DNA from 2 places in the Pantoea sp. GABEPS69 genome. Region 2 is predicted to be linked to the other one. Evidence: predicted binding sites of a transcription regulator. Region 2 holds the regulator's gene; the other holds the start of a gene.
What was found. The regulator PurR, encoded in region 2, represses purine synthesis genes. The targets are predictions, from matches to a motif close to CANGCAAACGTTTGCNTG.
Positions count from the first base shown of each region.

Region 1 (15,445 bases), 990 kb from region 2:
GCCCTTCGGCAGCAGGTCGGTGAGCTGGGTCAGCAGCTGACGCGTGGCGCGTCCGGTCTCCGCCTGCGTCAGACGGCTATTGAGATACTGCTCCGCCGCCGGAAAATGGCGCGATTGCAGCTCCGCTTCGCTTTTTACCCCCACTTCGCGCTGCACGCCCGCCCAGAGTTCAGGCGCTTTTAAGTTGCTGAAGGAGATAATGCGCACGATCAGGCGCTCCAGCGTGGTGCGCTGGGCCGGTGAGAGTGGCTGCTCGCCAGGCGTCGCGCCGGGACGGGCCGCGCCGTTTGACGGCGTGACAGCAGAGCGATCGCCCATCGGCGCACCGGGGCCGCTAAGAGGTTGCATGGCGGAATCCTTGAAAACAAGACAGCGTGGGGTGCGCCGGAAAAAAGATGCGCCATGATAGCAAAAGCCCCCGGGAAATCCCACGGGGGCCACTGTTTATTCAGCCGGGCGTCGGCTCCGCCTTAGGACGCCTGAGCGGAGTCTTCAGGCGCTGAGCGAGGATCACGCCCACCAGCGTCATGGCGCCGCCAATCCAGTGATAAGCGCGCAGCTGCTCATGCAGAAACAGCACCGCGATAACGGCGGTAAAGGCCGGAACGAAATTCATAAAAATGCTGGTGGTGCTGGCGCCCAGACGCTGCACGCCGAGGATCCACAGAAAGGGCGCGATAATCGAGGCGAACAGGCCGGCGAACAGCACCAGCGGAATATTGCGCGCATTTAGCGCGACGTCGGGCGCGTGCAGAAAGCCGGGCAGCAGCAGCAGTACGCCGAAAAAGACCTGCACGTAGAGGCTCTGCCACGTCGGCAGCGGGATTGCCCAGCGCCTGGTCAGCACGCCGTAGAGTGCGTAGGAGGTTGAGGCAGCCAGCATCATCAGCTCGCCGCTGCCGAGACGCTGGTGCAGCAGCTGGGCGGGATGGCCTTCGCTCACCAGCCACACCAGGCCCGCGAACGACAGCACGCCGCCGATAAGAATGCCGCGCGTCGGCGCCAGCCGCAGCACCACCAGGCTCAGCAGAATAGTGAGCAGCGGAATAGTGGCGCCGAGAATGCCCATCATCACCGCCGAGACGCTGTGCGCCGCGTAGTAGGCCAGACTCTGGTAGAGCACCATGCCGAGCAGGCCGAGGATCAGCAGGCGTCCCAGGCTGGCGCGGATGGCGTGACGATGTCGCCACGCGCCCGGCAGCGCGAAGGGCGTCAGCACCACCAGCGCCAGCAGCCAGCGATAAAACGAAATAGCGGCGGGATCGATGCTGCCGGCGGAGAGCTTGCTGACGATGGTATTCACCGACCAGATCAGCACCGCCAGCAGCGGAAAAAGTAAGTTCATGGTCTTCTCCTGCGGATGTAGGCGGCTAGTTTACTTTTGACCGCTTTTAAGGAGATAGTTAAAAGCAGACAAAAAAACATTGCTGACCGGACAGAATGAATTTACAGGTTAAATACCAGCCGCCCGAAGATGCGCTGCGGCTTCGCTATTTTATGCGCTATGAACAAACCAACGCGAAAACCGAATATCTGCCGCACGCTCACGAATGGGGACAGGTGATCTTCGTGACGCGTCACGTGCTGGAGATGAACGTCGAGGGCGAACGGCTGCTGACGCCCGCCAGCGTCCCTATCTGGATACCGCCGCGACAGCGGCACGCCAGCTATAACCATCAGCAGGCGCAGTTCCGCACCTTTAATCTCGCCGCCGCGCTGTGCGACGGCCTGCCGCAGCAGGCGTGCCTGCTAAACGTCGACGCCATCGTGCATGCGATTATGGACGAGTTCGCCCGCCTCGGCCTCGAACAACCAGAGAGCGCGGAGCAGTGGCGGCTGTGCGAGGTGCTGCGCGATCGGCTGCGGCTGGCGCCGGTGCAGGAGAGCTATTTGCCCGGTTCGCAGGATAAGTTTCTCGCGCCGGTGCTGCACGCGCTGGAGGCGCATCCCGGCGATAACACCACGCTGGCGGAATGGGCGGCGCGGGTCTTTACCACCGAGCGCACCCTGGCGCGCCGCTGTCGTCAGGAGCTGCATATGTCTTTCGGCGAATGGCGGCAGCGGCTGCGTTTTCTGCACGCCGTCGCGCAGCTGGGGCAGGGCAAAAGCGTGCAGGCGATTGCGCACGATCTCGGCTATAGCTCAGCGTCGGCGCTGATCGTGATGTTCCAGCAGCAGGCGGGGACCACGCCGGATCGCTACCGCGCACGCCTGGGTTAACCGGCGCGTTTGTGCCACAATAACGCATCTCAATAACGCAACCAGCAGGAAAGCCGTGGTGAAGATTCTTGTCGATGAAAATATGCCCTATGCGCGTGAACTGTTCAGCCGTACCGGCAAGGTGCTGGCGGTGCCGGGCCGTCCGCTGCCGCAGCAGGAGCTGGAGGATGCCGACGGCCTGATGGTGCGCTCGGTGACGCAGGTAAATGAAGCACTGCTGGCGGGCAAGCCGGTGAAGTTCGTTGGCACCGCCACGGCGGGCACTGATCATATCGATGAAGCCTGGCTGCAACAGGCGGGCATCGCCTTCTCCGCCGCGCCGGGCTGCAACGCTATCGCGGTGGTGGAGTACGTTTTCTCCGCGCTGCTGCTGCTGGCGGAGCGCGACGGCTTCGCGCTGCGCGACCGCACAGTCGGCATCGTCGGCGTCGGCAACGTCGGCGGCCGGCTGCAAAAACGGCTGGAAGCCTGGGGCGTAAAAACCCTGCTGTGCGATCCGCCGCGCGCCGATCGCGGCGACGCAGGCGACTTCCGCTCGCTCGACGCGCTGGTAGCGGAGGCAGATATCCTGACCTTCCATACGCCGCTGTTCAAAGAGGGCCGCTATAAAAGCTGGCATCTCGCCGATGCGGCGCTGCTGATGGCGCTGAAGCCCAACGCCATTCTGATCAACGCCTGCCGCGGGCCGGTGGTGGATAACGCCGCGCTGCTGGAGGTGCTGAAAATGCGCCGCGATCTCAGCGTAGTGCTCGACGTCTGGGAGCCAGAACCGGCGCTGTCGCTCGAGCTGCTGGAGCGCGTGGATATCGGCACCGCGCATATCGCTGGCTATACGCTGGAGGGGAAAGCGCGCGGTACTACCCAGGTATTCGAAGCCTGGTGCGACTTCCTCGGTCAGCCGCAGCAGGTGCCGCTCAGCGAGCTGCTGCCGACGCCGGAATTCAGCAGCGTCACGCTCAACGGCCCGCTCGATCAGGCAACGCTGAAACGTCTGGCACATCTGGTGTATGATGTGCGCCGCGACGACGCGCCGCTGCGTAAAGTGGCGGCGAAACCCGGCGAATTCGACCGCCTGCGTAAAACCTATCAGGAGCGCCGCGAGTGGTCATCGCTGGAGGTGATCTGCAACGACGCAGAAACCGCCAGCCTGTTGAACGCCCTCGGTTTTTGCGCGCGTCTCAACAACAGCTAAATTAATCTTCTCGCCGCGCCGGACGCGGCGGGGGATAATTCCGAAACCTGGGCGGTGAATATCACCGCCTTCTGTTTTTATGTCATTGTCTGGAGTAAACCAACATGTCTGACGGCTGGAATATTGCGCTACTTGGCGCGACAGGCGCAGTAGGGAACGCTGTACTGGAACTGCTGGCGGAACGCCAGTTCCCGGTTGGTGAATTGTATCTGCTGGCGAGCGAAAACAGCGCCGGCGAAACGCTGCGTTTTGAGGGGCGCTCGCTGCGCGTCGAAAACGCGGCCGATTTCGACTGGTCGCAGGCGCAGCTCGCCTTTTTCGTCGCCGGACGCGACGCCTCGGCGCGCTATGCCGACGAGGCCGCCAGCGCCGGTTGTCTGGTGATCGACAGCAGCGACTGCTTCGCGCTGTCGCCAGACGTGCCGCTGGTGGTGCCGGACGTTAACCCGCAGGTGCTGGCGGACTATCGCAACCGCAACCTGGTGAGCGTCGCCGACAGCCTGACCAGTCAGCTGCTCAGCGCCATCAAGCCGCTGGTTGACGCGGCGGGCCTGGGCCGTTTGCAGGTCACTAACCTGCTCTCCGTCTCCAGCCACGGCAAAAGCGCGGTCGACGGCCTGGCGGGCGAGAGCGCGCGACTGCTTAACGGCGTGCCGGCGGAAGAGCACTTTTTCGGCCGTCAGCTGGCGTTTAACCTGCTGCCGCAGCAGGCCGACGCGGAGGGCAGCGTCGCCAGCGAGCGTCGCCTGGTCGAGCAGGTGCGTAAGGTGCTGCAGGACGACGGGCTGCCGATAGCGGTCACTAGCGTGCAGGCGCCGGTGTTTTACGGCAACGCGCAGATCGTGCACCTGGAGAGCCTGCGTCCGCTGTCGGCGGACGAGGCGCGCGCCGAGCTGGCGCAGGCGGCCGATATCAATCTGAGCGACGAAGAGAGCTATCCAACGCAGGTGGGCGACGCCTCCGGCAACGAACAGCTCAGCATCGGCTGCGTGCGTAACGACTACGGCATTCCCGAACTGCTGCAGTTCTGGTCGGTGGCGGACAACATTCGCTTCGGCGGCGCGCTGATGGCGGTGAAAACGGCTGAGAAGCTGGTGCAGGAGTATCTCTGGTAATGTCGGAAGGTCAGACCTATAAGCTGGCGCTGGGCGTCGAGTATGACGGCAGCCGTTACTACGGCTGGCAGCGCCAGCAGGAAGTGCGCAGCGTGCAGGAGAAGCTGGAAAAAGCGCTGTCGAAAGTGGCGAATCACCCGGTGAGCGTGTTTTGCGCCGGGCGCACCGACGCCGGCGTGCACGGCACCGGCCAGGTGGTGCACTTCGAAACCACGTCGCAGCGCGCCGACGGCGCCTGGACGCTGGGCGTCAACGCCAATCTGCCGGAGGATATCGCAGTGCGCTGGGTAAAAGCGGTGCCGGACGACTTCCACGCGCGCTTCAGCGCGACGGCGCGGCGCTACCGCTACCTGATCTACAACCAGCGGCTGCGTCCGGCGATCCTGGGACGCGGCGTCACCCATTTTTATCATCCGCTGGATGCTGAGAAGATGCACCGCGCCGGTCAGTGCCTGCTGGGCGAAAACGACTTTACCTCGTTCCGCGCCGTGCAGTGCCAGTCGCGCACGCCGTGGCGCAACGTGATGCACCTGAACGTCACGCGGCAGGGGGCGTTCGTGATCGTCGATATCAAGGCCAACGCCTTTGTGCATCACATGGTGCGCAATATCGTCGGCAGCCTGATGGAGATCGGCTGCGGCAACCAGCCGGAGGAGTGGATGGCGACGCTGCTGGCGGCGAAAGATCGCACCCTGGCGGCGGCGACGGCCAGAGCGGAAGGACTCTATTTAGTGGCGGTGGATTATCCGTCGCATTTTGCGTTACCCGAACCGCCAATGGGGCCGTTGTTCCTGGTGGATTAATTTAGCAGGTCATTTCAGAGAGGCGTTATGGAGTTCGTCCATTTTTTGGTTGATTTTATTCTGCATATTGATGTGCATCTGGCCGAGCTGGTTGCGCAGTACGGCATCTGGATTTACGCCATTCTGTTCCTGATCCTGTTTTGCGAAACCGGCCTGGTGGTCACGCCTTTCCTGCCGGGCGACTCGCTGCTGTTCGTAGCGGGCGCGCTGGCGGCGCTGCCGGGCAACGACCTCAATGTCCACCTGATGGCGGCGCTGCTGGTGGTGGCCGCCGTGCTGGGCGACGCGGTGAACTACACCATCGGCCGTCTGTTCGGCGAGCGTCTGTTCAGCAATCCGAACTCGCGCATCTTCCGCCGCAGCTATCTCGATAAAACCCATGCGTTTTACGATCGCCACGGCGGCAAAACCATCATCCTGGCGCGTTTCGTACCGATTGTGCGCACCTTTGCGCCTTTTGTCGCCGGCATGGGGCATATGTCCTATCGCCATTTCGCCCTGTTTAACGTCGCCGGCGCGCTGGCGTGGGTGCTGCTGTTCTCCTACGCGGGCTATCTGTTTGGCGACCTGCCGGTGGTGCAGGAGAACCTTAAGCTGCTGATCGTGGGGATCATTGTAGTGTCGGTGCTGCCCGGCGTGATTGAAGTGTGGCGTCATCGCCGCCAGGCGAAACAGGGTAAACAGCCGTAACGGGTTCGGTCGCGCCGCGGTTAGACCAGATTTTTATCCACAGTCGGAATGGGTTGTGGTTTAATGAGCGACATTTCATGTCTGCTGAAGCGGTTTTCAGCGGCAAATAAGATGACTGGACCAGGTCAGTTTTAAACAAAAAGGTCTTCAATGAGCTGGATTGAACGCATTCTTAATAAAAGCAACGTTACGCCTGCACGCCGTGCCAGCATCCCGGAAGGGGTCTGGACCAAGTGCGACAGCTGCGGTCAGGTTCTGTACCGCGCCGAGCTGGAGCGTAATCTTGAGGTCTGCCCGAAGTGCGACCATCACATGCGCATGCACGCCCGCGAGCGCCTCAACAGCCTGCTCGATCAGGGCACGCAGACCGAGCTGGGCAGCGAGCTGGAGCCGAAGGATATCCTGAAATTCCGCGACTCCAAGAAGTATAAGGATCGCCTTGCCGCCGCGCAGAAAGAGACAGAAGAGAAAGACGCGCTGATCGTGATGAAAGGCCAGCTGCACGGCATGCCGATTGTGGCCGCCGCGTTCGAGTTCGCCTTTATGGGCGGCTCGATGGGCTCGGTGGTCGGCGCGCGCTTCGTGCGTGCGGTCGAGCAGGCGCTGGAAGACAACTGTCCGCTGATCTGCTTCTCCGCCAGCGGCGGCGCACGTATGCAGGAAGCGCTGATGTCGCTGATGCAGATGGCGAAAACCAGCGCCGCGCTGGCCAAAATGCAGGAGCGCGGTCTGCCCTATATTTCGGTGCTGACCGACCCGACCATGGGCGGCGTTTCCGCCAGCTTCGCGATGCTGGGCGACCTTAACGTCGCTGAGCCGAAGGCGCTTATCGGCTTCGCCGGTCCGCGCGTTATCGAGCAGACCGTGCGCGAAAAGCTGCCGCCGGGCTTCCAGCGCAGCGAGTTCCTGATTGAGAAGGGCGCGATCGATATGATCATTCGCCGCCCGGAAATGCGTTATAAACTGGCGAGCCTGCTGGCGAAGATGATGAATCTTCCCGCGCCGCTGCACGATGGCGAACCGACCGCGCCTGCGGAAGAGCCGGAAAGCAACGAGGCCTGACAGGAGAGAGAGGCGCGCGCGCCGCGCCTTTCACCAATGCACCGTCGAACCGGCTGAACCGGGTCAAAATCTGTTAAACGGGACATATGGACACTCTTCACCTTCCTCAAGCCACGTCGCCTTTGGCCACGTGGCTTTACTATCTTGAGCATCTGCACACGCAGACCATCGAGCTGGGCCTGGATCGCATTCGCTGCGTCGCGCAGCGCCTCGACCTGCTAAAACCCGCGCCCTTCGTCTTCACCGTCGCCGGCACCAACGGCAAAGGCACCACCTGCCGTACGCTCGAAACGCTGCTGATGGCGGCGGGCTACCGCGTCGGCGTCTACAGCTCGCCGCATCTGGTGCGCTATACCGAACGCGTGCGCGTGCAGGGCGAAGAGCTTGACGCCGCACTGCATACCGCCAGCTTTGCGAAAATCGAAGCGGGACGCGGCGACGTTTCCCTGACCTATTTTGAATTCGGCACGCTCTCCGCGCTGAACCTGTTTCAACAGGCGCAGCTTGATGTGGCGATCCTCGAAGTCGGGCTGGGCGGCCGCCTGGACGCCACCAATATCGTCGACGCCGACGTGGCGGTGGTGACCAGCATCGCGCTGGATCATACCGACTGGCTCGGCCCCGATCGTGAAAGCATCGGCCGCGAGAAAGCGGGCGTGTTTCGCGGCGGCAAGCCTGCGGTGGTCGGCGAGCCGGATATGCCCGCCAGCATCGCTGCCGTCGCGGCGGAGAAGGGCGCGCAGCTGCTGCGTCGCGACCGTGACTGGCACTACAGCCAGCAGCCGGAAAGCTGGGCTTACCGCGACGCGCAGGGCGAGCTGAACGACCTGCCGCTGCCGCAGGTGCCGCTGCCCAATGCGGCCACGGCGCTGGCGGCGCTGCGCGCCTCCGGCCTGAAGGTCAGCGAAGCGATTATTCGCAATACCCTGCCGCTGGCGATCCTGCCCGGCCGTTTTCAGACGGTAAGCGAATCGCCGCGGGTGATCCTCGACGTGGCGCATAACCCCCATGCGGCGAGCTATCTGGCATCGCGTCTGGCGCAGCTGCCGAAACGCGGCCGGGTGCACGCGGTGGTGGGGATGCTGCATGATAAAGATATCGCCGGCACCCTGACGGCGCTGGCGCCGCAAATCGATCGCTGGTACTGCGCGCCGCTTGACGGACCGCGCGGCGCCACCGCCGATGAGCTAATGGCGCATCTGCCTCGCGACGCGGCGACCGCCTTTGCCGACGTGGAAAGCGCCTGGCAGGCGGCGCGCGGGCAGGCCGAGGCGCAGGGCATCGTGCTGGTATGTGGATCTTTCCATACCGTGGCGCAGGTCATGGAATCGACAGAGACGGAGAAAGGTCGTGGCAAGTAAGTTTCAGAACCGCCTGGTCGGCACCATTATTCTGGTGGCGGTCGGCGTGATTGTGCTGCCGGGCCTGCTGGACGGCAAAAAGAAGCACTATAAAGAGGAGTTCGCGGCGATCCCGCTGGTGCCGAAGCCGGACGACCAGCAGGATAGCGAGATGGTGCCGCCGGTGACGCAGCCGCTGCCGGCGCAGCCGCCGCAGGGCGCGGGCAGCGCGGTAAGCAGCGGCAGCAGCGCCGCCGCCAACCCGGTCGCCGAGCAGGGCAACGCCACGCCGCAGAGCGAAAGCGAACCCAGCGTGGTGACGCCGCCGCCGGTGCATCAGAACGCGCCGGCGAAACCGCGTCAGGTTGAGCAGCCGAAAACCCGGCCGGCGGAAACGCCGAAAGCGAAACCGGTCGAGCAGCCGAAAGCGCAGCCGAAACCGGTCGAGTCTAAGCCGGTGGAAACGAAGCCCGTAGAAACGAAGCAGAGCGAACCGGCTAAGCCAGTGGAAACGCCAAAGGCCGCAGAGCAGAGCGCGCCTGCCGGTCAGGCTTACGTGGTGCAGCTCGGCGCGCTGAAAAACGCGGCAAAGGTGAGCGAAATTGTCGCGAAGCTGCGTCTGTCGGGCTATCGCTCCTTTACCGTGCCGTCTACGCCCGTGCAGGGACAAATCACCCGTATCTATGTCGGCCCAGACGCTTCAAAAGCCAAACTGCAGAGCTCGCTTTCAGAGCTGCAGAGCGTCTCCGGCCTCGGCGGCGTGGTGAAGCCCTATAGCGCGCGCTAAGGCATCGATTGGCGCCGCCTATGGTATAAAAAGGCGGCGCCGCACGCAGTGTTAAAGCCGCGCGGCGCAATATAAATATTTTAGATTCAACGGCTTGAACAGTTGAATCTCCAGAGGGCGAGGAAAGTTTTTTTCATCGCCCTTTTTATGGAAGGTGAAAAGGAAAAGCGCTACGCAAACGTTTTCTTTTTCTGTTAGAATGCGCCCCGAACTGGATGCAGGGGTGCAAACGCACTGGCGCTGGAAGAGTTCATGATCTGGATTGATTACGTCATTATTGCGGTAGTTGGTTTTTCGGCTCTGGTCAGCCTGATTCGAGGGTTTGTCCGTGAAGCCTTATCTCTCGTTACCTGGGGATGCGCGTTTTTTGTCGCCAGTCATTACTACGCCTACCTTGCAGTCTGGTTTACAGGTTTTGACGACGAACTGGTGCGTAACGGCATCGCCATCGCGGTGCTGTTCGTCGCGACGCTGATTGTCGGCGCGATAGTCAATTATGTGATCGGCTCGCTGGTTGAAAAGACCGGCCTGTCGGGAACCGACAGGGTGTTGGGGGTCTGTTTCGGGGCGTTACGCGGCGTGCTGATCGTTAGCGCGATCCTTTTCTTCCTCGACACATTCACCGGCTTTTCCAAAAGTCCGGACTGGCAGCAGTCCCAGCTCATTCCCCAGTTCAGTTATATAATCAGATGGTTTTTTGACTACCTGAAAAGCACGTCGAGTTTTTTGCCCCGGTGACGCCACCGGGAGTGCGGCTAATGAGGAAATGACAACATGTGCGGTATTGTTGGTATCACCGGGTTTATGCCGGTCAACCAGTCGATCTATGATGCGTTAACGGTGCTGCAGCACCGCGGGCAGGACGCCGCAGGCATTTGTACTATCGATGCGCTGAAGTGCTTCCGTCTGCGTAAGGCGAACGGCCTCGTCAGCGATGTCTTTGAAGCTCGCCACATGCAGCGTCTGCAGGGCAATATGGGAATCGGCCACGTTCGCTACCCGACCGCAGGCAGCTCCAGCGCCTCTGAAGCGCAGCCGTTCTACGTTAACTCGCCGTACGGTATTACGCTGGCCCATAACGGTAACCTGACTAACGCGCACGACCTGCGCAAGCACCTGTTCGAAAAGGGCCGCCGTCACGTCAACACCACATCAGACTCTGAAATCCTGCTGAATATCTTCGCGCAGGAGCTGGACCGTTTTCAGAACGACCCGCTGGAAGCGGATAACATTTTCGCGGCGGTGGCAGCGGTGCATCAGCAGGTGCGGGGCGCTTACGCCGTCGTCGCCATGATCATCGGCCACGGCATGGTCGCCTTCCGCGATCCCAACGGCATTCGTCCGCTGGTGCTGGGCAAGCGCGTACTGCCTGACAGCCGCGTCGAGTATATGGTTGCCTCCGAGAGCGTGGCGCTCGATACGCTGGGCTTTGAGTTCCTGCGCGACGTCGCGCCGGGCGAAGGCGTCTATATCACCGAGCAAGGCCAGCTGTTTACGCGCCAGTGCGCCGAGAACCCAAAAAGCAACCCGTGCCTGTTCGAGTACGTCTACTTTGCGCGTCCCGATTCGTTCCTCGACAAGATCTCCGTCTACAGCGCGCGCGTGCGCATGGGCACCAAGCTGGGCGAGAAAATTGCCCGCGAGTGGGAAGATCTCGATATCGACGTGGTGATCCCGATTCCGGAAACCTCTACCGATATCGCGCTGGAGATCGCGCGCATTCTCGACAAGCCCTATCGTCAGGGATTTGTGAAAAACCGCTACGTTGGCCGCACCTTTATCATGCCGGGCCAGCAGCTGCGCCGCAGTGCCGTTCGCCGCAAGCTCAACGCCAACCGCGCCGAGTTCCGCGACAAGAACGTGCTGCTGGTGGATGACTCTATCGTGCGCGGCACCACCTCCGAGCAGATTATCGAGATGGCGCGCGAAGCGGGCGCGAAACGCGTTTACCTGGCGTCCGCCGCGCCGGAAATTCGCTTCCCGAACGTCTACGGCATCGATATGCCGAGCGCCACCGAGCTGATCGCGCACGGCCGCGAAGTCGATGAGATCTGCCAGCTGATTAAAGCCGACGCGCTAATCTTCCAGGATCTGGACGACCTGATCGAAGCGGTGCGCGAAGAGAACCCCGATATCGCCCAGTTCGAATGTTCGGTGTTTAACGGCGTCTACGTCACCAAAGATGTCGATCAGCAGTACCTGGAGTATCTCCAGTCGCTGCGCAACGACGACGCCAAAGCGCTGCAGCGTCAGAACGAAGTCGAGAACCTCGAGCTGCATAACGAAGGCTAAGCGCGTTCTCAGCGATGACAGGAAAAGTACGGGGCGGAGAAATCCGCCCCGTTTGTTTTCCTGTTCTGGCCCGCGCTATCATAGCGCCTCTCTGAACCCGCAAGGAACACGCATGAAACGACTCATCATTGGCATCTCTGGCGCAAGCGGCGCGATCTACGGCGTGCGGCTGTTGCAGGTGCTGCAGCAGGTCAGCGAGGTAGAAACCCATCTGGTGATGAGTCCGGCGGCGCGGCAGACGCTTAGCCTGGAGACCGACTATACGCTGCGCGAAGTGCAGGCGCTGGCCGATGTGGTGCATGACGTGCGCGATATCGCCGCCAGCATCTCGTCGGGATCGTTCAAGACCCTGGGCATGGCGATCCTGCCGTGCTCAATGAAAACCCTCTCCGGCATCGTGCACAGCTACAGCGACAGCCTGCTGACGCGCGCCGCCGATGTTGTGCTGAAAGAGCAGCGCAAGCTGGTGCTGGGAGTGCGCGAAACCCCGCTGCATATCGGTCATCTGCGTATGATGACCACCGCCGCCGAGCTGGGCGCGGTGATAATGCCGCCGGTGCCGGCCTTTTATCATCGCCCGCAGTCGATTATGGAGCTGGTGGATCAGACGGTTAACCGCGTCGTCGATCAGTTCGACATTACGCTGCCGCAGGATCTTTTTACGCGCTGGAATGGTGCATAACCGTCATATTTTGCACTGACCAGGTGCAAATGCGCGCTAGCGATCACTCTTCGTGCATTTGGTGCACCAAAAGTTAACAAGGTCGCTTTTTCTCTCTGACATCACTGATATATTTCCCTCACAAACCCGGCGGCAACGCCTTACTGACGCGCTGCCGGGCGCGCGAATGGCTTGCATTGCTGGCATGAAATATGCAAGAAATATGTGGCTTAACAAGCGCAAACACATCACGCACCCATAACAAAAAGCACTTCACTGAGGGTAATCTATGAAAAAGCGAGTTCTGGCTCTTTCTCTCATGCTGGGCCTGACCAGCGCCGCCAGCGTTTTCGCCGCGGTGCCGTCGTCGATTCGCATTGGGACTGACCCGACTTACCCGCCGTTTGAATCGAAAAACGCGCAAGGACAGCTCGTTGGCTTCGATATCGATCTTGCCAACGAAATTTGTAAACGCATCAATACGAAGTGCACCTATGTCGAGAGCGATTTCGACGCGCTGATCCCGTCGCTGAAGGCGAAGAAGATCGACGCCATCATCTCCTCGCTCTCCATTACCGCCAAACGTCAGGAAGAGATCGCCTTCTCCGACAAACTCTATGCGGCCAACGCCCGTCTGGTGGCGCCGAAAGGCTCGCCGATTCAGCCGACCATCGAGTCGCTGAAAGGCAAAAACATCGGCCTGCTGCAGGGCACCACGCAGGAAACCTACGCCAATCAGAACTGGCGCCCTAAAGGCGTCAACGTAACGCCTTACGCGAACCAGGATCTGGTTTATCAGGATCTGAACGCGGGTCGTATCGACGCGGCGTTTCAGGATGAAGTGCAGGCGAGCGAAGGCTTCCTGAAGCAGCCGGTAGGCAAGAACTACGCCTTCGCCGGTCCGGCGGTGAAAGACGACAAGATTTTTGGCGTCGGCACCGGCATGGGACTGCGTAAAGACGATAGCGAGCTGAAGACGGCCATCGACAACGCGTTCGAGGCGATGCGTAAAGATGGCACCTACGACAAGATCGCGAAAAAGTATTTTGATTTCAATGTGTACGGTGACTAACCCTGTCGACCTTTACCTGATCCTCCAGCGTTGAGCCGCGCGGCGCAACGCGCAATCTGGTCAGGACTGCCCGCTGGCGCGCCCGCGGGCAGGACATTGATGTTTTCTCCACGACAGGATCGATTAAATGTTGTACGGCTATTCCGAGGTTATTCTCAAAGGCACCCTGGTGACGCTGGAGCTGGCGCTCAGCTCGGTGGTGCTGGCTGTTGTGCTCGGCCTGATCGGCGCGGGCGCGAAACTCTCCCGCAGTCGCCCGCTGGCGATGCTGTTTGAAGGCTATACCACCCTGATCCGCGGCGTGCCCGACCTGGTGCTGATGCTGCTGATTTTTTACGGCCTGCAGATCGCCCTGAACGCGCTGACCGACGCCATGGGCCTCGCCCAGTTCGATATCGACCCGATGGTGGCCGGTATCATTACGCTCGGCTTTATCTACGGTGCCTACTTCACCGAAACCTTTCGCGGCGCGTTTCTCGCCGTGCCGAAAGGGCAGATCGAAGCGGCCACCGCCTTCGGCTTTACCGGTTCACAGGTGTTTCGCCGCATTCTGTTTCCCGGCATGATGCGCTACGCGCTGCCCGGTATCGGCAATAACTGGCAGGTGATCCTGAAAGCCACGGCGCTGGTGTCGCTGCTGGGGCTGGAGGATGTGGTGAAAGCGACGCAGCTGGCGGGTAAAAGCACCTGGCAGCCGTTCTACTTCGCCATCGTCGCCGGCGCGATCTATTTAATCTTTACCACGCTGTCGAACGGCGTGCTGTGGTGGCTGAATCGCCGCTACTCGGTCGGCGTAAAAAGGGCGGAGCTATGATCGATATTATTCAGGAGTACTGGAAATCCCTGCTCTGGACCGACGGCTATCGCTTTACCGGCGTCGCCATTACTCTGTGGCTGCTGATCCTGTCGGTGGTGATCGGCGGCTGCCTGGCGGTGCTGTTGGCCATCGCGCGCGTCTCGCCGAACCGCTTTGTCAGCACGCCGGTCTGGCTGTTTACCTATGTGTTTCGCGGCACGCCGCTCTATGTGCAGCTGCTGGTGTTCTACTCCGGCATGTACACGCTAGAGGTAGTAAAAGGCTCGGAGCTGCTTAACGCCTTTTTCCGCAGCGGGCTGAACTGTACGCTGCTGGCCTTTACCCTTAATACCTGCGCCTATACCACGGAGATCTTCGCCGGGGCGATCCGCGCCGTGCCGCACGGCGAAATCGAGGCGGCGCGCGCCTACGGCTTCTCTACCTTTAAGCTCTACCGCTGCATTATCCTGCCGTCCGCGCTGCGTACCGCGCTGCCCGCCTACAGCAACGAGGTGATCCTGATGCTGCACTCCACGGCGCTCGCCTTTACCGCAACGGTGCCTGACCTGCTGAAGATCGCGCGCGATATTAACTCGGCGACCTATCAGCCCTTTACCGCGTTCGGCATCGCGGCGGTGCTCTATCTGATTATCTCTTATGTGTTGATTAGCCTGTTCCGTCTGGCGGAGCGCCGCTTTCTCGCACACATCAAACCTTCGTCATCGCATTGAGTAGAACTATGGCTGATAACAAATTAAGCGTGACCGAACTGCATAAGCGTTACGGTGACCATGAAGTATTAAAAGGGGTCTCTTTACAGGCCGATGCAGGTGACGTGATCAGCATCATCGGATCGTCGGGATCGGGGAAAAGCACCTTCCTGCGCTGCATTAATTTCCTGGAAAAGCCGAGCGAAGGCACCATTTCCGTGACCAACGAGCCGATCAACCTGGTGCGCGACACCGACGGTCAGCTCAAGGTAGCCAATAAAGAGCAGCTGCGTTCGCTGCGCACTCGCCTCACCATGGTGTTTCAGCACTTTAATCTGTGGAGCCACATGACGGTGCTGGAGAACGTGATGGAGGCGCCGATTCAGGTGCTGGGACTGAGCAAAGCGGACGCCCGCGCCCGCGCCGTCAACTATCTCAATAAGGTCGGCATCGACGAGCGCGCGCAGGCGAAATATCCGGTGCACCTTTCGGGCGGTCAGCAGCAGCGCGTCTCAATCGCGCGCGCGCTGGCGATGGAGCCGGAGGTGCTGCTGTTCGACGAGCCGACGTCGGCGCTCGATCCCGAGCTGGTAGGCGAAGTGCTGCGTATCATGCAGAAGCTGGCGGAAGAGGGCAAAACCATGGTGGTGGTGACCCATGAGATGGAGTTCGCGCGCCACGTCTCCAGCCACGTGATCTTCCTGC
Region 1 covers NZ_CP118618.1:1,214,859-1,230,303, forward strand. The annotation lists gene flk (flagella biosynthesis regulator Flk) at 1-348, opposite strand, end outside; gene PVE98_RS05845 (DMT family transporter) at 449-1,345, opposite strand; gene PVE98_RS05850 (helix-turn-helix domain-containing protein) at 1,441-2,220, shown strand; gene pdxB (4-phosphoerythronate dehydrogenase PdxB) at 2,279-3,412, shown strand; gene PVE98_RS05860 (aspartate-semialdehyde dehydrogenase) at 3,517-4,527, shown strand; gene truA (tRNA pseudouridine(38-40) synthase TruA) at 4,527-5,330, shown strand; gene PVE98_RS05870 (DedA family protein) at 5,358-6,020, shown strand; gene accD (acetyl-CoA carboxylase, carboxyltransferase subunit beta) at 6,171-7,082, shown strand; gene folC (bifunctional tetrahydrofolate synthase/dihydrofolate synthase) at 7,169-8,443, shown strand; gene dedD (cell division protein DedD) at 8,433-9,209, shown strand; gene cvpA (colicin V production protein) at 9,462-9,947, shown strand; gene purF (amidophosphoribosyltransferase) at 9,984-11,501, shown strand; gene PVE98_RS05900 (UbiX family flavin prenyltransferase) at 11,614-12,183, shown strand; gene argT (lysine/arginine/ornithine ABC transporter substrate-binding protein ArgT) at 12,452-13,234, shown strand; gene PVE98_RS05910 (histidine ABC transporter permease HisQ) at 13,362-14,048, shown strand; gene PVE98_RS05915 (ABC transporter permease) at 14,045-14,761, shown strand; gene hisP (histidine ABC transporter ATP-binding protein HisP) at 14,770-15,445, shown strand, end outside.
Region 1: cvpA (colicin V production protein) is a predicted target of PurR. The motif match lies at 9,381-9,398, and genes of this name have one in related genera.

Region 2 (15,445 bases):
GCCGTTTGCGCGCGCTGTGGCTCAGCCACTCGCGCCCTTTCGCGATGGACTCGCACTCGGCGCGCGCCGGGCTGGCGTCAATGGTGCGCTGTAGCTGACGTCCTGCTTCAGTCCTGAGCTGGGTTTCATTGGGTTGATCGCAGCCCGCCAGCAGCAGACAGAGCAGCAGTGCGCCCGTTTTCCTCATTCCTTTTCTCCTTTGATCGCACCAGATGAAAGTGTCCAGAATCAGTATCATAGGCGGTAAATCATCAGGAGAACATAGCTGGAAACTAAACTAAACGATAATAAAACGGCTCCATAAGGAGCCGTCGGTGAACGAACCATCAAATCACGCCGCAGGCGTAGCGCCCGCCGCCGCCGCCGAGCGGCTGCGGATGATCGGCGTGGTTGTCGCCGCCGATATGCACCATTAACGCCTTGCCCTTGATCTCATCCAGAGATTTTAGCCGCGGCGCCAGCACCGGATAGTCGGCGCTGCCTTTCTCATTGACGTAGATCGCTGGCAGATCGCCGAGGTGGCCCTCGCCGTAGGGACCGAGGTGCTTGCCGGTTTTTTGCGGATCGAGATGGCCGCCCGCCGCGCCCGCCGCCACCGTTTTGCCTTCAGAGACGCCGGGTTCGCAGCTGCCGTTGGCGTGAACATGAAAGCCGTGCACGCCGGGCGTCAGGCCGTTCAGCTTCGGTGTAAACAGCAGACCGTAATTCGTCTGTTCGATATCGACCGTGCCGATCGCCTCGCCGATGCCCTCGGCGCTCACTTTATGCAGTGTGACCTCTTGCGCCAGCGCGTTGCCGGCCAGGCCGCCGCTTATCGCGAACAGACATGCTAAGACCGATTTTTTCATTATCGCTTGCCTCTTATCTCCCACAGGGTGTGATAAGCCTGGCCGCAATTTCCGATCTGCGCCGCTGCTTGACACAGCTTTACGCTTCAGGGCACATCGTAACCCAGCGCCGCTTTGCGAATGCGGAACCACTGCTGGCGATCCAGCGTCACCTCAAGCGCCGCCACCGCTTCGCTGACGCGTTCAGGATTGCCGGAGCCGATGATCGGCAGCGGCTGGCTCGGCAGCGCCAGCACCCAGGCGTAGACTACCTGCGCCAGGCTGGCGGCGCCGGTTTCGAGGCGCACCTGCTCCAGTTCGTCGCGCAGCGGCTGATAATGCGGATCCTGAAGCAGCTCGCCGCCGCCCAGGCAGGACCACGCCATAGGCCGCAGGCGCAGCTGCTGACACTGGTCGAGGGTGCCGTCCAGCAAAACATTTTGCTGAATCGGCGAGATCTCTACCTGATTGGTGGTCAGCGTAAAGGGCAGACGCGACTGCAGCAGCGCGAACTGCGACGGCGTGAAGTTCGACACGCCGAAATGCAGCACTTTACCGCTCTGATGCAGCGCCAGAAACGCCTCGGCCACCGCATCGGCGTTCATCAGCGGATCGGGACGATGGATCAGCAGCAGGTCGAGCCGGTCGGTGGCGAAATGGCGCAGCGAGTTTTCCGCGCTCTGCACGATATGCGCTTTGTCGGTGATGTAATGTCCAATGCGATGTTCAGGCTTCGCGCGCGTGGCGATGCCGCATTTGGTGACGATCTGCAGGCGATCGCGCAAGCCGGGCGACAGCTTCAGCGCCTCGCCAAAGGCGGCTTCGCAGCGGTAGTCACCATAGATATCGGCGTGATCGACCGTGGTGATGCCTAGCGAGAGATGATGTTCGATAAAGCTGATGCGCTGCTGCGGGGTCATTCCCCACTCCATCAGGCGCCAGTAACCCATGATCAGCGGAGAGAAAGCGGGCCCCTGCGGCGAGATCTGTTGCGCTTGTAGCATAGTGATATCCCTGTGTTTGCTCTTTCAGTCAGTGTCAGGGAGTATAACGAAAAGCGCTCAGAACAGGGATGGCTGTTGCGGTTCGGCATCGTCTTCCGGTTTCTGCTGGCGCAGCAGACGCAGGCGGCGCTGATGGCACAGACGCAGCACGTCGCGCTTCTGCGCGTCGCTGAACTTCATCCAGTTGAAGCGCTCTTCCCGGCTGCGCAGGCAGCCGAGGCAGTAGCCGCGCGCATCCACCTGGCAGATGCCACGACAGGGACTGGGTACCGGGAAAAACTCAAGTTGCTCCGCCACAGGCTCTCCACCTCGCTGATTATCTCTTTTAAAGATAGCTTAAGGTGCGTGCCTTTCTCGCTGCGGCCCGCGCGTCTCGTCACTAAATGTAACTAATTAGTTTGGCTAAACAGATAATTCCGCGCATAGTGTTGAGCCTTTGTTAAGGTTTTCCCAAGTTATTACCTTTATTCTCTTTTGGCTATCATTTGTTTTTTTACTGGATACTCATGCAGTTGAAAAAGTTACGCTGTCACGAAAACACCTTTAATCTGGCGGTTTCCCTGTTCTTCGCGCTGGTCCTGAACGGTTTGTTTCTGTTCCGCGCCTGGGAACGCATTCCTTATACATCTCTGCACGACTACTTCTTTGCCGCCAGCCTGCCCCTTGTGCTGACGGCGGCGTTCGGCCTGATCTTTAATCTGATCGCCTGGCCTTACCTGCGCAAGCCGCTGCTGGCGGTGCTGATCCTGACGAGCGCGGCGGCAAATTACGTTATGTTTAGCTTCGGCACCGTTATCGATACCAATATGGTGCAGAACGTCTTTGAAACCGATCTGCAGGAGTCCACCGCGCTGCTCAGCCGTAACGCCGTTATCTGGCTGCTGCTGATGGGCGTGGCGCCGACCATCGTCATACTTCTGACGCGCTTCAAACGCCGCGAATGCTGGTGGATGAATCTCGCGTGGCGCGCGCTGTTTATGGCGGCGTCGCTGGGCGTTATTCTGCTGATGGCGCTGCTTTTTTATAAAGATTACGCCTCGCTGATCCGCAATAACAAAGGGCTGGTCAAAATGGTCACGCCAGCCAACATCGTCAGCGGCGCCGGCCACTACGTTAATAATCGCTGGATGAAAGGCAGCCAGGCCTGGGTGCATATCGGACAGGATGCGCATAAAGGCCCCACCATCGCCGCGGAGCAGAAAAAAACGCTGGTGGTGCTGGTCGTCGGCGAAACCGCGCGCGCAGAAAACTTTTCGCTGGGCGGTTACCCGCGAGAAACCAACCCGCAGCTGAAAAAGCAGAATGTCATTTACTATCCGCAGGCGACCTCCTGCGGCACGGAAACCGCCATCTCCGTGCCCTGCATGTTCTCTAATATGCCGCGCGCTCACTACGACGCTGATCTGGCGCATCATCAGGATGGCGTGCTGGATATCCTCGGCCATGCGGGCATCAGCGTGCTGTGGCGTGAAAACGACGGCGGCTGCAAAGGCGCCTGCGATCGCGTGCCGCATACCGATATGACGCTGTGGAAGCTGGACGCCTGGTGTCAGGCGGGATCTTGCCTCGACGACGTGCTGCTGCATCGGCTGGACAACTATACCCACAGCCTGAATAACGACGGCATTATCGTGCTGCATCAGATGGGCAGCCACGGCCCCGCCTACTATCGTCGCTATCCGCCGCAGTTCCGCCAGTTTAAGCCGACCTGCGACAGCAATCAGATTCAGGACTGCGACCATCAGGCGCTGATGAATACCTACGACAATACGCTGCTTTACAGCGACGATATGATCGCCCGCACCATCGATATGCTGAAGGGATTGAGCGACCGCTTTAACGTGGCGCTGGTCTATCTCTCCGACCATGGCGAATCGCTCGGCGAACACGGCATGTATCTGCACGGTGCGCCCTATCTGTTTGCGCCGTCTCAGCAGACGCATATCCCCCTGCTGCTGTGGATGTCGGATGATTACGCCAGGACCTACGGCATCAATCAGGCCTGCCTGCGCCAGCAGGCGCCGACGGCGGAGGTGTCGCAGGACAATCTGTTCCATACGCTGCTGGGGATGTTCAACGTGCAGACCCGCGAATACCAGCCGCAGCTCGACATGATCAGAACGTGCCGTAAGGCGGGCTAGCGGTTGCATCCGACCGATCGGTCTACTACCTTAAGCGCCATGAACAAGACGCTGCAACGTACCGAAACCCGTGAACATCTGCTCGCTACCGGCGAGCAGCTCTGCCTGCAGCGCGGTTTCACCGGAATGGGACTCAGCGAGCTGCTGACGCTGGCGGAGGTGCCGAAAGGCTCTTTCTACTACTATTTCCGCTCGAAAGAGGCGTTTGGCGTGGCGCTGCTGGAGCGCTACTTTCTCCATCTGCACCAGCAGGTCGAGGCGCGGCTGCAGCACGGCGAAGGCACGCCGCGCGAGCGTCTGCTGGCGCACTTTCGCCAGGCCGAGCAGCTGTTCAGCGAACAGGGACATATCGTCGGCTGCCTGGCGGTGAAGCTCTCCGCGGAAGTCTGCGATCTCTCCGAGCCGATGCGCGACGCCCTGCAGCGCGGCGCCAGCCGCATTATCGCGGCTTATACGCAAACGCTGGAAGCAGCGCTGCGGCAGGAGACGATGAAGCTGCCCTACGCGCCGCGCGAGATGGCGGAAGTGATCTATATTCTGTGGCTGGGCGCCAGCCTGCAGAGCAAGCTGTCCCGCGAGCCGCAGCCGCTGCGCCTCGCATTGAGCACTCTCGAACAGTGGCTGCAAACCCACTGATTTTAAAAACGTTGTTTTATAGCAGACCGGTCTACTACAGGAGTTGTTATGGCAAGTACCCAGCTGTTTAGCCCGCTTAAAGTAGGTGCGATTACCGTACCGAACCGCGTATTTATGGCGCCGCTGACGCGTCTGCGCAGCATCGAGCCAGGCGACATTCCGACGCCGCTGATGGGCGAATATTATCGTCAGCGCGCCAGCGCCGGCCTGATTATCACCGAGGCGACGCAGGTCTCCTTCCAGGCGAAAGGCTACGCCGGCGCGCCGGGTCTGCATACCCAGCCGCAGATTGCCGCCTGGAAAGCGATTAACGCAGGCATTCACGAGGCGGGCGGCCACAGCGCCGTTCAGCTGTGGCACACCGGCCGTATTTCGCATAACAGCGTGCAGCCGGAAGGCAAGGCGCCTGTCGCGCCCTCCGCCATCGCCGCCGGCACGCGTACCTCGCTGCGCGCGGAAGACGGCAGCGTCTACCGCGAAGAGACCTCGACGCCGCGCGAGCTCACCATCGCCGAGATCAAACAGATTGTGGCCGACTTCGGCCAGGCGGCCGCCAACGCGCGCGAGGCGGACTTCGATCTGCTGGAGCTGCACTCGGCGCACGGCTATCTGATGCATCAGTTTTTGGCGCCAGACTCCAACCGTCGTACCGATGAATATGGCGGCAGCATTGAAAAACGCGGCCGCTTCGCGCTCGAAGTGGTCGACGCCGCCATCGCCAACTGGTCTGCCGATCGCGTCGGCATTCGCGTTTCGCCGATCGGCAGCTTCCAGAACCTGGATAATGGCCCTGAAGAAGAGAAAGCCGCGCTGTGGTATATCGGCGAGCTGGCGAAACGCAATATCGCCTATTTGCACCTTTCCGAGCCGGACTGGGCGGGCGGCAAGCCTTACAGCGACGCCTTCCGCGAAAAAGTGCGCGCGATCTTCCCCGGCGTGATTATCGGCGCGGGCGCCTATACCGTGGAGAAAGCGGACGATCTGATTGCGCGCGGCCTGATCGACGCCGTGGCCTTTGGCCGCGACTTTATCGCCAACCCCGATCTGGTGGCGCGTCTGCAGCAGGACGCCCCGCTCAACCCGCAGCGCCCCGAGAGCTTCTACGGCGGCGGCGCGGAAGGCTATACCGACTACCCGACGCTTTAAGCGTGACGCTGGCGTGACAACGGTTACGCCAGCGGCCGTTTTTTGCTATTTTCACCGCTATACTTAGCGTTTGAGTCATCAGAAGATGACGATTTAATAAAAGAGGATGTTATGCGTTTACTTCACACCATGCTGCGCGTTGGCGATCTGCAACGTTCCATCGACTTCTACACCCGCGTTCTCGGCATGCGCGTGCTGCGTCAGAGCGAAAACACGGAGTATAAATATACGCTGGCATTCGTTGGCTATACCGAAGAGAGCGAAGGCGCAGTCATCGAGCTGACCTACAACTGGGGCGTGGACAGCTACGATCTCGGCAACGCCTACGGCCATATCGCGCTGGGCGTGGATGACGTGGCAGCCACCTGCGACCGCATCCGCAACGCGGGCGGCAAGGTCACGCGCGAAGCGGGTCCGGTGAAAGGCGGTTCCACCATTATCGCCTTCGTCGAAGATCCAGACGGCTACAAGATCGAGCTGATCGAAAATAAACATGCCGGTCACGGCCTGGGCAACTAAGTTTGCCGCTTCAGTCTGCACGCTGCGGCAGGCTGAAGCTTTCCCTTCTGCTGCACCCTCCTCTTTTTTTTGCCATAATGCGCGCTGCCTATTTTCTGCTATGAGATGCTGATGTCTGAAACGAACTCCCTGAACGCGCTGAATCAACGTTTCCGAGGTTTCTATCCTGTGGTGATCGATGTCGAGACCGCAGGCTTTAACGCGCAGACCGATGCGCTGCTGGAGATCGCCGCCACCACGCTGAAAATGGACGAAGACGGCTGGCTGCACCGCGACCAGACGCTGCATTTCCACGTCGAGCCTTTCGAAGGCGCGCTGCTTCATCCGGAGGCGCTGGCGTTTACCGGCATCGATCCCAGCAACCCGCTGCGCGGCGCGATCAGCGAATATGAGGCGCTGCACGCCATTTTCAAGATGGTGCGCAAAGGCATCAAGGATCACCACTGTAATCGCGCCATCATGGTGGCGCACAACGCAACCTTCGACCTTAATTTTATGATGGCCGCCGCCGGGCGCGCCGGGCTGAAGCGCAACCCTTTCCATCCGTTTGCCACCTTCGACACCGCTGCGCTGAGCGGGCTGGTGCTGGGGCAAACGGTACTGGCGAAAGCCTGTAAAGCGGCAGGCATGGATTTTGACAGCACCCAGGCGCACTCTGCGCTCTACGATACCGAGCAGACGGCAACGCTGTTCTGCGAACTGGTGAACCGCTGGAAACGGCTGGGCGGCTGGCCGCTGCCGATGGCGGCGAGCGACGACGACGCGGAAGCGACGCCGGAACAGGCGTAAAAAAAGGCCGACTTGCGTCGGCCTTTTTTATTGCGCTGCTTTTATTCCGCTTCTTTGTGCTTTTCCGCCGTCTCTTTGATCAGCGACTGCAGTTCGCCGCGCTGAAACATTTCGACGATAATATCGCAGCCGCCGACCAGCTCGCCGTCTACCCACAGCTGCGGGAAGGTCGGCCAGTTGGCGTATTTCGGCAGCTCGGCGCGAATATCAGGGTTCTGCAGAATATCCACGTAAGCAAAGCGCTCACCGCAGGCAGAGAGCGCCTGCACCGCCTGCGCAGAGAAACCGCAGCTTGGCAGTTTCGGCGAGCCTTTCATATACAGCAGGACCGGGTTTTCTGCGATCTGGCGCTCAATTTTTTCTACAGTACTCATAATTGCCTTCCTTAATTCCCTACTTCGTGTTTGTTTATTGTAGCGACTTCGCCCCGTCCCTGAAAACGACAATTTCTCGCTTGCCAGGCGAAACCGCCATGTTTGTTAAGTTCTTTAGTAAAGATCTGGCTTTTTCTGACGATAATCAAAACTTAAGCTGTTCATAACTGGTAATAACTTTGCTGCTATAAACTGCTGAAATCGCTCATTTATGAGTCAGATGCAACCCTGTAACAGTTTAATAGAAAAATGGCTTAACTTTTGAAAAAAACCTGGCTTAGAATGGCCCCGGCGCTGATCTCCGATCAGATTTTTCTAACCTCGTTACGGCCTGTTGTCGTAACCGCTAACCCTGTAACCGGACTATGCGATTACTGATTACGCTCTTTATATTAGCTTTCGCGCAGCTGTTCATGAACATCGCTTCGGCCTCACCGCAAGCGCCGGTTAACGCCAGCCTGCACAAGGCGGAGAAAAAAAGCGCGCGCGAAGATGAGCGCCGCAAACGGCGACCGGTTAAAACCAGCGCGAAAAAAGCGCGCCCTTCTACTGCGCAAAAACTCAAACTGAAAAAGCAGAAGAAAATTGAAACGGCTAAGCTTTCCCCTTCCGCCGCCGACACCAAAAAAACCCTGAAATCTTCTCGCAAACGCTATGGCCGCCAGCGCTCGCTGAGCACCGTAAAAGCCGCTACTCTCCCGCTGCTGGATAGCGACGGCACGCCCACCATCAAAATGAGCAAGTCCCATCGCCTGCGTTACCAGAAAGCGCGCGAAACGGCGATGACCAAGCTGATGGGTCAGTTGGGCAAGCCTTATCAGTGGGGCGGTACCTCGCCGCATACCGGTTTCGACTGCAGCGGCCTCGTCTGGTACGCCTATAAAGATTTGGTAAAATTCAGAATCCCGCGCACCGCCAACGAAATGTACCACCTGCGCGACGCTGCGCCGGTGAAGCGCGAGTCGCTGGAAAAAGGCGACCTGGTCTTCTTTCGTATCAACGGCCGCGGCACCGCCGACCACGTCGGGGTTTACCTCGGCAACGGCAAATTCATTCAGTCGCCGCGCACCGGAAAAGATATCCAGATTAGCGGGCTCTCGGATGATTACTGGCAGCGTCACTATATCGGCGCGCGCCGGGTAATGACGCCGAAAACCATTCGCTAAACGCGAAAAAAAACCGGGATAATCCCGGTTTTTTTATCGCTGTCTGTTAGTGCATGACGGCGGTAAAGCTAAAGGCCACAATCATCAGCAGCGCCGCGCCGGTGGTCATTAATGCCAGTTTCAAATCGGTGCTCATTTCCTCTCCTTATCCACACAATTATCAGGGTCTTGTGCGATTTTCCCATAGTTGTCGGTAAAAATCTCGTTTTATCCCGCAAGCCTTGTTAGAATCCCCGGCTTTGTTGCGCAACTGACGCAACGCCCGTACCGTTCGTACGCAACAGCCCCTGTTTTGTCCTGCCCAGTGAGTATTTCACCGACAAAAACTGTAGCGAATTAACAGAAAACTCTCTTAGCGGACGCAAACGTTTAACATTATGCTTATCAGTGGGTTATTGATAAGTTCTGGAGTCTCTTTTTAATGGCAACAATTAAAGATGTCGCGAAGCGCGCGGGTGTTTCCACCACCACCGTTTCCCACGTGATCAATAAAACGCGCTTCGTTGCGGAAGAGACGCGCAACGCCGTCTGGCAGGCGATTCAGGAATTACACTATTCGCCCAGCGCCGTGGCGCGCAGCCTGAAGGTCAACCACACTAAAACGCTGGGGCTGCTTGCCACCTCCAGCGAAGCGCCCTATTTTGCGGAAATCATCGAAGCGGTCGAGCACCACTGCTTCGAGCGGGGCTACACCTTAATTCTTGGCAACGCCCACAACGATCTGCAAAAGCAGCGCGCCTATCTGTCGATGATGGCGCAGAAGCGCGTCGACGGCCTGCTGGTGATGTGCTCCGAGTATCCGGACGATCTGCTGAAGATGCTGGAAGAGAACCGCAATATTCCGATGGTGGTCATGGACTGGGGCGAATCGCGCGGCGATTTTACCGACACCGTGCTCGATAACGCTTTCCAGGGCGGCTATCTGGCGGGACGCTATCTGATTGAACGCGGCCATCGCGATATCGGCGCCATTCCCGGCCAGCTGGAGCGCAACACCGGCGGCGGGCGCCATGCGGGCTTTTTGCAAGCGCTGGAGGAAGCAGGCATCGCGGTGCGTCCCGAATGGATCGTACAGGGCGATTTCGAACCGGAATCGGGCTATCAGGCGATGCAGCAGATCCTGCAGCAGAAGCAGCGCCCGACGGCGATCTTTTGCGGCGGTGATATTATGGCGATGGGCGCGATCTGCGCCGCCGACGAGATGGGACTGCGCGTGCCGCAGGATATTTCGGTGATCGGCTATGACAACGTGCGCAACGCGCGCTACTTCACTCCGGCGCTGACCACCGTGCATCAGCCTAAAGCCCAGCTGGGCGAGAAGGCGCTGGAGATGCTGCTCGATCGCATCACCAGCAAACGCGAAGTGTCGCAGACCATCGAAGTGCATCCCACGCTGATTGAGCGCCGCTCGGTCGGCGACGGCCCGTTCCGCGACTACCGCCGTTAATCCTCGCTTAACCACTCCTGATTGAGCGTTTGCGCATCGCCGAGATAGCTGAGCAACCAGCTAAGCGCCGGCGATGCGCGCGCCTCCGACCAGCTCACGCAGCAGTGACTTTCCGGAAAGGGTGCAGGCAGCGTCAGCTCCGCCAGCTCGCCCTTATCCAGCAGCGGACGCGCCAGATGGCCCGGCATCATCGCCACGCATAAGCCATCCAGCACGCACGCCAGCCCCGCCTGCCAGTCCGGCACCACCAGTCGGCGCTGGTTATCCAGCGTCCAGGTCATGCGGCGCGGCAGCGCGCGCGAGGTATCCTCCAGCACCAGCGACGGCCAGACGCGCAGCGCGTCGTCGTCGAGCTGCGGCTGCTGCGTCAGCGGATGGTGGCGCGCCACGACGCAGCGCCAGTTCAGCGCGCCCATATCGCGAAAGGAAAAGCGCCCGCCGACCGGGATCGCCTGGGTGGCGCCGATCGCCACGTCGACGCGTCCGTCGGCCAGCGCGTCCCATACGCCGTTAAACACCTCATAGCTGATGTGCAGCTCCATATCGGGAAAGTGTCGATAGAAGTCGGTCACCAGCTGACGGCTGCGTGGCAGCTTCACGATGCGATCGACCGCGATGCTGAGCTGCCCGCGCCAGCCGTTGGCCAGCTGCTGGCACTGCCTGCGGGTGGCGAGCATTTTTTTGATAACCTCGCGGCCTTCGCGCACGAAATGCTCGCCAGCGGCGGTCAGCGCCACGTCGCGATGCTGCCGTTCAAACAGCGGCACCGCCAGCCATGTTTCCAGCTGGCGCACCGTATAGCTGACGGCAGAGGGCACGCGATGCAGCTCCTGCGCGGCGGCGCTAAAACTGCCGGTGCGCGCCACGGCGTCTACCACTTCAAGCGCATATTCGGACCACATGCTTTTTCCTTTCAAAAATTTTCACAGCACTCTGCAAATATTAACGTTTCACAGCGGCAGGCGCACCCTTTTACACTTTGCCGCGTTTAACCTGCCTGACGAAATATGAGATTAAAAACCATGCTGTCATCAAAAGGATTTATGCCCTACCTCGCTCTGCTCAGCATGCTGGGCTTTCTGGCGACCGATATGTATCTGCCCGCCTTCGGCGCGATGCAGATCAGCTTTAATACCTCGCCCGGCATTATCAGCGCCAGTATGAGCCTGTTCCTGGCGGGTTTCGCCATCGGTCAACTTTTCTGGGGCCCGCTTTCCGACCGCATCGGCCGCAAACCGGTTCTGCTGATGGGGCTGGGACTGTTCGCGCTCGGCTGCGCCGGCATGCTGTGGGTGGAAAATGCGGTGCTGATGCTGGCGCTGCGCTTTATTCAGGCAATCGGCGTCTGCGCTGCGGCGGTGAGCTGGCAGGCGCTGGTGGTGGATCGCTATCCGCGCGCGCGCGCCAATAAGGTGTTCGCCACCATTATGCCGCTGGTGGCGCTTTCGCCCGCGCTGGCGCCGCTGCTCGGCGCCTGGCTGATTAGCCACTTTCACTGGCGTTCGATCTTTCTGGTGCTGACGCTGACCGGCGTGGCGCTGATGCTGGTGACGCTGCGCCTGCCCGCCAGCCGCCCGACGGCAAAAGAGGCGGGCGATCAGCCCGGCTTCTTCTCGCTGCTGCGCTCCGGCGTCTATGGCGGCAACGTATTGATCTATGCCGCCTGCTCCGCCAGCTTTTTCGCCTGGCTGACCGGCTCGCCCTTTATTCTCGCCGATGCGGGCCTGACGCCGGCGGATATTGGCCTGAGCTATATTCCGCAAACTATCGCCTTCCTGCTGGGCGGATTTGGCTGCCGCGCCCTGCTCAACCGCTTTGCCGGCGCGCAGCTGCTCCCCTTGCTGCTGGCACTTTACAGCCTGAGCGTGACGACGCTCTTCGGCGTGGCGCTTACCGGAAGCCACAATCTGATCGCCCTGCTTGCGCCCTTTTGCGGCATGGCGCTGGCGAACGGCGCGATTTACCCGATCGTGGTGTCGAATGCGCTGCTGCCGTTCCCGCACGCCACCGGTAAAGCCGCGGCGCTGCAGAATACCCTGCAGCTCGGTCTTTGCTTCCTTGCCAGTCTGGCGGTCTCCGCAGGTTTACAACAGCCGCTGCTAATGACTACGCTGATTATGGTGACCACTATCGCACTGGCGATGGCGGGCTACGTCTGGCAGCGACGCGCCAGCGCACAAATGGATATTGTCCGCGTTACCACTCCCTGCCAGGATAATCACTAAGGCAACTTTTATAGTTAGCTGCCTAACAATAAGTCGTTGAATACTGACCTGGTTGAGCATATACTCGATCAGGTCAATAAATCTGCAACAAATCAATAACATAATTGTTTTATTATTAGGCGAAGCTTATCGCCCGGATGGTGTCTGCGCGCGCGTTCCCTGCTGCGTCAGACAACGAATTTCAGATCCAATCCTTTGTAAAACGTCGGATATCAGGCGCACGGAGCAATCCGTGACATTTCTCACAGGCCTTGAGAAATTGACTATTCTTTTTCTCAGGTTCAACGCGGACAGGTGATGGAGTAGCTATGAGTTCATCGTTAATAGAAGAAGTGAGCCTTGAAGAAAACCACTGGTATCGCATTGTCCACGAAATGCTGGAAAAAGCGGACATCGAAATCAACGGCAGCCGCCCCTGGGATATTCAGGTTAAACAGCCTGACTTTTTTAAGCGCGTGATTCAGGAAGGCTCACTTGGTCTTGGCGAAGCTTATATGGATGGCTGGTGGGAGTGCGAACGGCTGGATATGTTTTTTCACCGCGTGCTGAAGCATAAGCTGGACCAGCAGTTGCCGCACCACTTCAAAGATACGCTGCGCGTGGCCGCCGCGCGTCTCACCAACTTACAGTCGAAAAAACGCGCATGGATCGTGGGCAAAGAGCATTACGATCTCGGGAACGACCTCTTCTCACTGATGCTCGACCCCTATATGCAATACTCCTGCGCCTACTGGAAAGAGGCCGAGACGCTGGAGCAGGCGCAGGAAGCGAAGCTGGATATGATCTGCCGCAAACTGCAGCTGGAGCCGGGCATGACGCTGCTGGACATCGGCTGCGGCTGGGGCGGGCTGGCAGAGTATGCCGCTCGCCACTACGGCGCGGTGGTGCACGGCGTGACCATCTCGGCAGAGCAGCAGAAGCTGGCGCAGCAGCGCTGCGAAGGACTGGACGTCACTATCCTGCTGCAGGATTATCGCGATCTTAACCAGCAGTTTGATCGTATCGTTTCGGTGGGCATGTTCGAGCACGTCGGCCCGAAAAACTACGCCACCTACTTCGACGTGGTGGACCGCAACCTCAAGCCGGACGGACTGTTCCTGCTGCACACCATCGGCGCGATCCGCACCGATATGAATGTCGATCCCTGGATTGATAAATATATTTTCCCCAACGGCTGTCTGCCGTCGGTGCGTCATATTGCGGACGCCAGCGAGTCTCATTTCATTCTGGAAGACTGGCATAATTTCGGCGCCGATTACGACACCACGCTGATGGCCTGGTACGAGCGCTTCCTGCAGGCGTGGCCGCAGCTGGCCGAAAAGTACGGCGAACGTTTTAAGCGCATGTTCAGTTACTATCTTAATGCCTGCGCCGGCGCCTTTCGCGCCCGCGATATTCAGCTGTGGCAGGTGGTTTTTAGCCGCGGCGTAGAAGGCGGCCTGCGCGTCGCGCGCTAAGCCGATCTGTTGAATAAGGCGCCTGGAGCGCCTTTTTTTATGCTTATTCGACGTCCGGGCGCAGAGCCGCTGCTTCACGCTGCGCCAGCACGCGCTCGACGGTATCGACGATCGCCTGAGTGTGCGGATCGATCTCGATATTGACGCGGTGTCCCAGCTTTTTCGCGCCAAGCGTAGTGCGCTCCAGGGTTTCTGGGATTAAATAGACGCAGAATTTGCTTTTGGTCACTTCGCCCACGGTCAGGCTAATGCCGTCAATACCGACGAAGCCTTTATGCAGAATATATTTCATCTGCGCCGGGTCCTGAATTTTAAACCAGACTTCGCGGTTATTTTCCGACTGGATAATTTTGCAGATTTCTGCAGTGGTCATAATATGGCCAGACATCAGGTGGCCGCCGATCTCATCGCTGAATTTCGCCGCGCGTTCAATATTGACGACGTCGCCTTCCTGCAGGTCGCCTAAATTGGTGACGCGCAGCGTTTCTTTAATCAGATCGAAACTGACGCGGTTGCCTTCAATGGCCGTGACCGTCAGACAGCAGCCGTTATGCGACACCGACGCGCCCAGCGCCAGCCCCGGCAGCAGCTCTTCCGGCAGCTCTGCGACATGGGTGCGAAACAGATCTTTTTCTTCAATGGACACAATCTTTGCGGTGCCCTGCACAATTCCGGTAAACATAGTTTTGGCCTCTGCGAAGTTTGCTCTAGCTTACCACAGCTTAGCGCGCGGATATTATTTCCGCGTCGCGTCCGCTTTACAGCCGCAATATAACGCACAGCGTGACAAAACTTGGTGAATCCTGTTAATGCCGCTACACTAACCGCGCATTTCTCCGGGATCACTCCCCTTTTCTTTTTTAACAGGTGTTAACGTGCAGAAGTATTTAACAGAAGCGCGTCAATTGCTTGCCCTTGCGATTCCGGTCATCCTTGCTCAGGTGGCGCAGACCGCAATGGGATTTGTAGATACCATCATGGCCGGCGCGGTTAGCGCCACGGATATGGCCGCCGTCGCAGTCGGCACCTCTATCTGGCTTCCGGCCATTTTATTCGGCCATGGTCTTCTGCTTGCATTGACGCCAACCGTTGCGCAACTCAACGGCTCCGGCCGCCGCGAACGTATCGCTGAACAGGTTCGCCAGGCCTACTGGCTGGCCTTCTTCGTCGCCATTCTGATTATGGCGGTGCTGTGGAACGCCGGTTACGTGATTCGCGCCATGCAGGATATCGACGAACAGCTGGCGCTGAAGGCGGAAGGCTATCTTCATGCCCTGCTATGGGGCGCGCCCGGCTATCTCTTTTTCCAGGTGATGCGCAACCAGTGCGAAGGCCTGTCGAAAACCAAACCCGGCATGGTGATGGGCTTTATCGGCCTGCTGGTCAATATCCCGCTCAACTGGATCTTTATCTACGGCCACTTCGGCATGCCGGCGCTGGGCGGCGTGGGCTGCGGCGTGGCGACCGGATCGGTGTACTGGGTGATGTTCCTGGTGATGCGGCTGTGGGTGCGCCGCATGGGCGGCATGCGCGATATCCGCATGGCCTCTCGCTGGTCGCCGCCGTCACGCGCCGTGCTGCAGCGCCTGTTTTCGCTCGGCCTGCCGGTGGCGCTGGCGCTCTTTTTCGAGGTGACGCTGTTCGCCGTGGTGGCGCTGATGGTGTCGCCGCTGGGCATCGTCGACGTTGCGGGCCACCAGATTGCGCTGAACTT
Region 2 covers NZ_CP118618.1:2,200,027-2,215,471, forward strand. The annotation lists gene PVE98_RS10800 (hypothetical protein) at 1-187, opposite strand, end outside; gene sodC (superoxide dismutase family protein) at 327-848, opposite strand; gene PVE98_RS10810 (aldo/keto reductase family oxidoreductase) at 935-1,831, opposite strand; gene PVE98_RS10815 (DUF1289 domain-containing protein) at 1,889-2,128, opposite strand; gene eptA (phosphoethanolamine transferase EptA) at 2,338-3,972, shown strand; gene PVE98_RS10825 (TetR/AcrR family transcriptional regulator) at 4,012-4,608, shown strand; gene PVE98_RS10830 (alkene reductase) at 4,657-5,754, shown strand; gene gloA (lactoylglutathione lyase) at 5,866-6,273, shown strand; gene rnt (ribonuclease T) at 6,385-7,062, shown strand; gene PVE98_RS10845 (Grx4 family monothiol glutaredoxin) at 7,104-7,439, opposite strand; gene PVE98_RS10850 (C40 family peptidase) at 7,802-8,602, shown strand; gene PVE98_RS10855 (YnhF family membrane protein) at 8,649-8,738, opposite strand; gene purR (HTH-type transcriptional repressor PurR) at 9,024-10,049, shown strand; gene punR (DNA-binding transcriptional activator PunR) at 10,046-10,951, opposite strand; gene punC (purine nucleoside transporter PunC) at 11,072-12,274, shown strand; gene cfa (cyclopropane fatty acyl phospholipid synthase) at 12,583-13,731, shown strand; gene PVE98_RS10880 (riboflavin synthase subunit alpha) at 13,775-14,413, opposite strand; gene PVE98_RS10885 (MATE family efflux transporter) at 14,607-15,445, shown strand, end outside.